DNA from 2 places in the Pseudomonas vesperimontis genome. Region 1 is predicted to be linked to the other one. Evidence: predicted binding sites of a transcription regulator. Region 1 holds the regulator's gene; the other holds the start of a gene.
What was found. Region 1 encodes LexA, which represses DNA repair genes until DNA is damaged. Its sites were predicted from a motif close to CTGTNTNNNNANACAG; they were not measured.
Positions count from the first base shown of each region.

Region 2: the regulator LexA is predicted to act here: its motif matches at 2,384-2,399, upstream of recN (DNA repair protein RecN).

Region 1 is NZ_CP149803.1:1,346,698-1,351,118, reverse strand. Features, by position in the region: gene nagZ (beta-N-acetylhexosaminidase) at 1-339, opposite strand, end outside; gene WF513_RS06385 (L,D-transpeptidase) at 361-885, opposite strand; gene WF513_RS06380 (TetR family transcriptional regulator) at 933-1,640, opposite strand; gene lexA (transcriptional repressor LexA) at 1,912-2,523, shown strand; gene sulA (SOS-induced cell division inhibitor SulA) at 2,534-3,010, shown strand; gene WF513_RS06365 (hypothetical protein) at 3,132-3,365, opposite strand; gene WF513_RS06360 (DUF6586 family protein) at 3,444-3,962, opposite strand; gene topA (type I DNA topoisomerase) at 4,033-4,421, opposite strand, start outside.
Region 2 is NZ_CP149803.1:851,223-855,643, forward strand. Features, by position in the region: gene bamE (outer membrane protein assembly factor BamE) at 1-109, opposite strand, end outside; gene fur (ferric iron uptake transcriptional regulator) at 207-611, shown strand; gene recN (DNA repair protein RecN) at 674-2,359, opposite strand; gene grpE (nucleotide exchange factor GrpE) at 2,516-3,085, shown strand; gene dnaK (molecular chaperone DnaK) at 3,189-4,421, shown strand, end outside.

The DNA.
Region 1 (4,421 bases):
ACTCAGGTCCAGTCCCGCGGCTAGTACTTCGATGGCCATCACCCAGCCACACTGCTCAGCCAAATACTCGGCATTAGCGTTATCAGCCAATGCGCGCATCGCGGGCAAACGCACAAACCCCTGACGCAAACGCTGCACCCGCCCGCCTTCCTGATCTACGGCCAAGAGCAGATCAGGGCGCAGTGCACGTATAGCGCCAGACAACTCGCGCACCTGATTGGGGTGCTCAATATTGCGCGAAAACAAAATCAGCCCGGCGACCTGCGGCTGGCGCAAGATCTGCCGGTCTTCAGCCGTCAACCAGGTGCCGGCAATGTCCAGCATCATCGAACCCTGCATGGGTGAGCTCACAATCAATCCTTAATAAAGCGTTGCAGTCGCCCAAACTGGACAGGCTGCCTCGTCAATCTGTACCGCACAGTGAAGGGGCACGCGGGCAAATAACTCAAGCAGATCGCTGTTACGCATGCGCACACAGCCATGAGAAAGGGCAACACCCATGGGCTCGCTGTCCGGCGTACCGTGGATGTAAATGTAACGGCGGAAGGTATCCACATTGCCCAAACGATTGCGTCCAGGCTCACAACCACTCAACCAGAGAATTCGCGTGAGAATCCAATCACGACCGGGAAATTGCGCGTGTAACTCAGCCGACCACACCTCTCCCGTCCAACGCCGCCCGCGCAGCACAGCGGCAGAAGGCAAGCCCTCACCTATCTTTGCTCGCACCTGATGCAGGCCACGCGGCGTACAGCCGGAACCATTGCATTCGCCCGCGCCATTACGTGCGGTAGAAACACTCAAGCGCAGCTGAAATTGGCCATTGGCAAAGCCGTAAAGGCATTGATCAGCGAGGGAGAGGTGGAGGAAATCGAGAGTAACCATGGGCGGCTAGCTTAGCGGATAGCATCCACCACGCCCACCCGTGGGGGTCAAACTTTGCTGAGGATGGCTGAAGCCTTAACGCGGGGTTTAAGCTGGGCACTGGCCAGGACTGAGTCGCTCAGGCCGGTTTCCGAACGCATGCCTGCGGCGAGAAACGGCACCATCAAGCGCATGACCTGCTCGATCGAGGTATTCACGCCAAAATCGGTTTCTGACATGGCCCGCAATGCCTTAATGCCCGACATGCTAAACGCTGCAGCGCCCAACATAAAATGCACACGCCAGAACAATTCCAGCGGCGGAATACGCGGAGCGGCTTCGTGCACCAATTGCATGTAACGGCGAAACACTTTGCCGTACACCTCTTCCAAATATTTACGCAAATGACCCTGGCTTTGGCTAAACGCCAACCCGAGTAACCGCATAAATATTGAAAGGTCGTTACCACTGCGTGGCTTTACAGCCAACGCCTGATCGACTAACAAAACCAGCAGCTCTTCTAGGTTGACCTTGGCCTCAGGCTTGGCCTGTCGGCGATCCAGCTCACGCTCCAGACTTACGCAGAAAGGCCCAAGAAAACGGGAAAAAACCGCCTGAATCAGGGCCTTTTTCGAGCCGAAGTGATAGTTCACCGCAGCCAAATTGACCCCAGCCTTACTGGTGATCAAACGCAACGATGTTTCTGCGAAACCTTTCTCCGCAAAAAGTTGCTCTGCCGCATCGAGAATGCGTTCAACGGTTTCTGACTGGGCCATGACTTTAATCATCTAAACAAACACTTGTTTGAAACATACGTTTCAGCTGCCCGCCTTGTCAAGCCGAGCCAACCATCTTATGGCCAACGGGTCACAGTTGTTCAAGTAAAGGCGAAGCCAACCCCTACTGAACGCTCGAGAAGCCACCCGAGTAACAACGTAGTTGGCAGGTGATGCGCAAGTGTCTTGCATACAGATCAAAACGCAAGGATTGCCAATCCTCGACCACTGTATATAATCCCAGCCACTGTACAAAAAGACAGAGCCGATCATGCTAAAACTAACTCCGCGCCAAGCTGAAATACTCGCCTTCATCAAGCAGTGCCTTGAGGATAACGGCTACCCGCCCACACGTGCGGAAATCGCCTTAAAACTAGGTTTCAAATCACCCAACGCGGCCGAAGAGCACCTCAAGGCCTTGGCCCGCAAGGGTGCTATCGAAATGACCCCTGGCGCTTCAAGGGGCATTCGCATTCCGGGCTTTGAGCCTAATGCCGACGAGGAAGAAGGCCTCCCCGTAATTGGCCGCGTTGCTGCTGGCGCGCCGATTATGGCGCAGCAACATATCGAAGAATCTTGCCGAATCAATCCTGCGTTCTTCAGCCCTCGAGCAGACTACCTGTTGCGTGTGCGCGGCATGAGCATGAAAGACATTGGCATCTTCGATGGCGATCTGTTGGCCGTGCACACCACCCGTGAAGCGCGTAATGGCCAAGTGGTCGTTGCCCGTCTTGATGATGAAGTCACCGTTAAACGCTTCAAGCGTGAAGGCAACAAGGTTTGGCTGATTGCTGAAAATCCCGACTTCGCGCCGATCGAAGTCAATTTAGAAGAACAGAATTTGATTATTGAAGGCTTAAGCGTCGGCGTAATCCGCCGCTAGTGGAGGATCTATGCAGTTCCAACATTCATTGAACCGTACACAACTGCCTCTGTTCGATGCGTTTCTTGCGTCGACAGTGCCTCCACTACTTGCCGATAGCAGTGAGCTGCCCTGGCAAAATGATGAGGTACACGCTTTCAGTGAGCTGTCGCTTCGTGGTGCAGCGGGGCACTGTCTGAATCTTCTCGCGCCAATATTGCGTCAACTCAGTGAAATCCACGACCAGCGCTGGCTCACCTTGATCGCACCGCCGGCCAGTCTGACTCAAGTTTGGCTGCGCGAAGCAGGCTTAAACCGCGAACGAATCTTGCTGTTACACCCACGCGGCGAGCAGGACGCACTGGAATTAGCGCAACAAGCCTTGAGGCTAGGCCGCAGTCACACCGTGGTCAGTTGGCTGCATCCTTTGCCGCGCCAAGTTCGCCAACATCTTGAATTGGCAGCACGCCAAGGTATGGCGCAGAGCCTGAATATCAGCTTGGGTTAACCAGGCGCAAGTGCGCACACGGGATGTGCGCATAGGTCATTAGAGATTTAAGAAGCGCTACAAAGACAATTAGCAAACAAGCGTGCAAGGCTCTAGAGCATATCGCCGAGCAACCCGACAATTAATGCAGAACTCGCGGCCCCTCTTCATGCTGGAAGTTATTTTCAGCCAAGCGCCCTGCCATCTGTACGCCCACACCAAGCATAGCCTTGGCCACTTCTACATGCTGGCCCTGCAAAAAAGCTTTGGCATCAGCAGAGAAATCCAGCACGACCAAAGATTCTTCATCCTCACCACGACGCAAAGCAATGCGCCCGTCGGGCAATTCAACAATTTCCAGGAAGGATGTAGGCATTCTGTTTGCTCTCCACGTAAGGCTTTAAATGTAACGGCCTGACTCTAGTCAGACTCACTCACTGACCTAATCAGCGGTCTACCACTCACTTAAGGTTTCACGAAACCGCTGCGCGAGCGACTTCAATTGCTGCCGCCATGCTTCCAGCGCTTCATGGGCGAGTGGCACGATTTCCTCATCCAAGCTAACCGCAATAATCATGGGCGTAGTGGGATCGACTTTGGCTTTTTTGCTGGCGTGTGGTGGCTTAAATAACTCGCCATACGCGTTGAGTAGCTGCGCTAGCCAACTGTCGGCTGATTGTGCCAGCTCTACCAACTCGCCTAGCTCTTGGCTGGGCGCCGCCTCCAACACAGACTGAACTAAAAAGCTTTCAGCGCGTGGCGCTGAACTGCCGGGCAAACGGTAGTAGCCGGCAATTTCGTGACAGAGCCCCAACAAGGCGCCGTAAAGATGAAACAGCGCCGCTTCACGCTCAGCCTGTATCAGGGCTAGGGCATTCAAACTTTGAGCTTGCTCAGCTTTGCGCCAGGACTCCAGCGCTAAACCTGCATAGAAGATTTTCTGATTAGTCCGGGTATAGAGTTCACTGGCCATTATGGCGCCCTCGATTAACACTCAGATAAGCAAAGGCTCGCCTGCCAGAGCAGGCGAGTAGCACGCTGAATCAACTCTTATCTTCGACCTTCCACTTGCCACCCTCGAAGAATGCTCGCCAACCCGTCGGCTTACCGTCGACCTCGGTCTGCACATACTGCTCTTTGGTCTTGCGGCTGTAACGAATCACCGCAGCGCGACCTTGAGGGTCTTTCTTTGGAGCATCGCAAAGGAAGTGATACTTAGGATCAATCTCTTCGCGATGAGGGACTATTTCCAATACCAATGGAGCGCGGGTTTCACGGTTTTTGGGAAACTGACTGGCCGCCAGAAATAGGCCAGAGGCGCCATCACGCAAGATATAGGTATCGTTGACCTTCTCGCATTTGAGCTCAGGCATTTTCACCGGGTCCATCTTCGGCGGCGCCGCCTCACCGCTTTTCAGCAGTTTTCGGGTGT
Region 2 (4,421 bases), 500 kb from region 1:
CATTGCCCTGTTGAATGTCGATTTTATAAACCCCGGGGAATGAACAACCGGCGAGTGCGAGTAGTCCCGTAAGGGAGAGGCTGGTCAGCAGGAGTTTGGTCTTTTGCATCGGTGGGCGACTTCCACTATCTTGGCTTGGCAATATAAACCCGGATCATACCCGCAATAAAGGAAGCTGCGAAGCCGCTTCCGTGAGAAAGCAGACCATGGTTGAAAATAGCGAACTACGCAAGGCTGGCCTGAAAGTGACCCTGCCAAGGGTCAAGATACTGCAAATGCTCGACTCTGCTGATCAGCGCCACATGAGCGCTGAAGACGTCTACAAGGCGCTGATGGAATCGGGTGATGATGTTGGTTTAGCCACCGTTTACCGAGTCTTGACGCAGTTTGAAGCGGCGGGCTTGGTGGTTCGGCACAATTTCGATGGTGGGCATGCGGTCTTTGAGTTGGCGGACAACGGCCATCACGACCATATGGTGTGTGTCGATTCCGGTGAGGTGATTGAATTCTTCGACGCTGAGATCGAAAAGCGTCAGAAAGAAATCGTCGAAGAGCATGGCTTTGAATTGGTCGACCACAACCTTGTGCTCTATGTGCGCAAGAAAAGTTGATTGATAGCGGCATGAAAAAGGCGACCTTAGGGTCGCCTTTGTGCATTTTAGCGGTTGAGTAATCAGGCCTGAGCGCTGCCGACCATCTGGCGCGCATGGGCTAAAGATTCCTCAGTGAGGTCAACGCCGCCGAGCATGCGGGCGATTTCTTCGACCCGCTCTGCGGGTGTTAGCTTGCTCACCGCCGTGCGTGTGGCATCGTTACCGCGCACTTTGTGCACAAATAAATGCTGATGACCTTGCGCTGCAACCTGCGGCAAATGCGTCACCGTGAGCACTTGACCGCGATCGCCCAGCTTGCGCAGTAACTGACCCACCACTTCGGCGGTTGGGCCGCCGATACCGACATCGACCTCATCGAAGACCAGGGTCGGCACGCGCGAAGTCTGCGCGGTGATCACCTGTATCGCCAAGCTAATGCGCGACAGTTCACCGCCTGAGGCGACTTTAGCCAAGGCTTTGAGAGGCTGGCCGGGGTTGGCGCTGACTAGAAATTCCAGCTGTTCTAAGCCGTTGGGGTGCGGCTCGCTGTTGCTGTTGGCGCTGAGTTTAATGGTGAAGCGTCCACCGGGCATGCCGAGGGTTTGCATCTCCACTTCTACTGCAGCGGCCAGTTGGCTGGCGGCGTTGTTGCGTAACGTGCTGAGTTCTTCTGCTTTTTCTTGATAGTGGCGCTCGAAAGCTAACAGCTCGCCGCTAAGGCGCTCAGCGGCTTGATCATCAGCATTGAGGCTTTCTAATTCCTCGAATAACTGTTGCTGCATCGGGCCTAGCTCGGAGGGCTGGATGCGGTGCTTGCGCGCCAAGGTGTAGATCGCGTCTAAGCGTTCTTCCATGTGCCGCAGGCGCTCGGGGTCGGCATCAAAGTGATCGAGAAAGCGATTGAGCTCGCCAACGGCTTCTTCGACCTGAATCTGCGCGCTGGCGAGCAAGTTGGTGGCTTCGCTCAGCGCCCCCGGCTGACCCTGAAAGGCACTTAGACGACTGAGGCTACTGGTCAGCGCGGAGAGCACATTGCCGGCATCATTTTCACTGCATTGCTCAATTACTAAGCGGCAGGCGCTGAGCAGGCTTTCGGCGTTAGTTAAGTTCTTGTGCTCCAATTCCAGCTGGCTGAGTTCATTCTCGCCTAGGGCCAGGTTGTCGAGTTCTTCCAGCTGGTAACTGAGTAGTTGGTGACGAGCGCGTTGCTCATCACCCAAGCTGGAGATGCGCTGCAGTTCGTTTTTGGTCTGCTTCCAGCGCTGCGCAGCCAGCAGCACTTGGCGCGCCAGCTCTTGGCTGCCGGCATATTCATCAAGCAAGCGGCGGTGCGTTTCAGGCTTGAGCAGGGATTGGTGTTCATGTTGGTTGTGGATATCAATCAACAGCTCGCCGAGGGCTTTAAGGTCGGCCTGGGGGCAGGGTGAGCCGTTAATATAACCGCGCGAGCGGCCTTCAGCTGTGATCACGCGGCGCAGAATGCACGGCCCGTCTTGATCTTGATTATGGCCAAGGTCGCGTTCGGCCAGCCAAGCACGAGCTTCTGGGATGTCGTGCAGGTCGAAGCTGGCGAGAATATCCGCCTTGTCCGCGCCGGGGCGCACCACGCCGCTGTCAGCGCGATCACCCAAGGCTAAGCCGAGGGCGTCGAGCATGATTGATTTGCCGGCACCGGTTTCGCCGCTGATCACGCTCATACCGGCGTCCAGTTCTAGATCAAGGTGTTCAACAATGGCGTAGTTGTGTACGGACAGGTGCACCAGCATGGTGAGGGCCTCCCAAGTTCATGTCTGGTTATTTATACAGTGTTTTTTTGTGCGCTGACAATCCGTCTGTTGTCCTTGAAAGCATATTTTTTGGCCCCATATAGTCGCTAGGTACGTGGGTTAAGGCTTGCGTCGAATTTATAAAAGGAGAGTCGCATGGCTGACGAACAGAACCTGGATACGCAGAACCCTGATGAGCTGGCTAATGCCAGCGCGTTTGCAGGCGATGATTTGGTTGCCCGTGTACACGCGTTGGAAGAACAACTGGCCACTGCTCAGGATCAGTCTCTACGCATGGCTGCCGACCTGCAAAACGTGCGTCGTCGTGCCGAGCAGGATGTGGAGAAGGCGCATAAATTCGCGCTAGAGAAATTCGCCGGCGATCTGTTACCGGTGTTGGACAGCCTTGAGCGTGGCCTCGAGCTATCCAATCCTGATGATGAGGCGATCAACGGGGTGCGCGAGGGTATGGAGCTGACGCTCAAGTTGTTCCTCGACACGCTTAAGCGTTACCAGTTGGACGTGCTGGACCCCCACGGTGCGCCGTTCAACCCTGAGCACCATCAAGCCATGGCCATGCAGGAAAGCACCAACGTTGAGCCCAACAGTGTGTTTAAGGTGTTCCAGAAGGGCTTTATGCTCAATGGCCGTCTGTTGCGCCCGGCGATGGTGGTGGTCAGCAAGGCCCCGGCAGCAGCGTCGCCATCGATTGATGAGCAGGCTTGAAATTCGCCGAGTTGACCCCATTAAACAGTCAAGCGTTTTAGTGCTGCCGCCGCTGATGACCAGTCAGTGGCGCGATAATTAAAAAATTTTAGGGAGAGTAAAGATGGGCAAAATTATTGGTATCGACCTGGGAACAACCAACTCCTGCGTTTCTGTATTGGAAAACGGCAAAGCCAAAGTTATCGAGAACGCCGAAGGCACGCGTACCACGCCGTCGATCGTTGCCTATGCCAATGATGGCGAGATTTTGGTCGGGCAGTCGGCTAAGCGTCAGGCAGTGACCAATCCGCACAACACCCTGTACGCGGTAAAGCGTCTGATCGGTCGTCGTTTTGACGAAGAAGTTGTGCAAAAAGATATTCAGATGGTGCCATACAAAATCGCCAAGGCTGACAACGGCGATGCATGGGTTGAAGTGAATGGCCAGAAAATGTCGCCGCCGCAGATATCAGCTGAAATTCTGAAGAAAATGAAGAAGACCGCTGAAGACTACCTCGGCGAGCCAGTGACCGAAGCGGTGATCACCGTGCCGGCTTACTTCAACGACAGCCAGCGTCAGGCCACTAAAGATGCCGGTCGCATTGCAGGTCTGGACGTGAAGCGCATCATCAACGAGCCAACCGCCGCTGCATTGGCTTACGGTATGGACAAGGCCAAGGGCGATCACACCGTGATCGTTTACGACCTCGGTGGCGGCACCTTCGATGTGTCGGTGATCGAGATCGCTGAAGTTGATGGCGAGCACCAGTTCGAAGTGTTGGCCACCAACGGTGACACCTTCCTGGGTGGTGAAGACTTTGACATCCGTCTGATCGACTACCTCGTTGACGAATTTAAGAAAGAAAGCGGCATGAACCTTAAGGGTGACCCGCTGGCGATGCAGCGCCTGAAAGAAGCCGCAGAAAAAGCCAAAATCGAGCTGTCTTCGAGCAATTCTACCGACGTCAACCTACCGTACATCACTGCAGATGCCACCGGTCCTAAGCACCTCAACGTGAAAATCTCCCGCGCCAAGCTGGAAGCACTGGTGGAAGACTTGGTGCAGCGCACCATCGAGCCTTGCCGTATTGCACTGAAAGACTCCGGCATCGATGTTGGTGCGATTAACGACGTGATTCTGGTCGGTGGCCAAACCCGCATGCCGCTGGTGCAGAAGTTGGTCACCGAGTTCTTCGGCAAAGAGCCGCGCAAAGACGTTAACCCGGATGAAGCCGTGGCCATGGGCGCTGCCATTCAGGGCGCGGTATTGTCTGGCGACGTGAAAGACGTGCTGTTGCTTGACGTTAGCCCGCTGACCCTGGGTATCGAAACCATGGGCGGCGTGATGACAGCATTG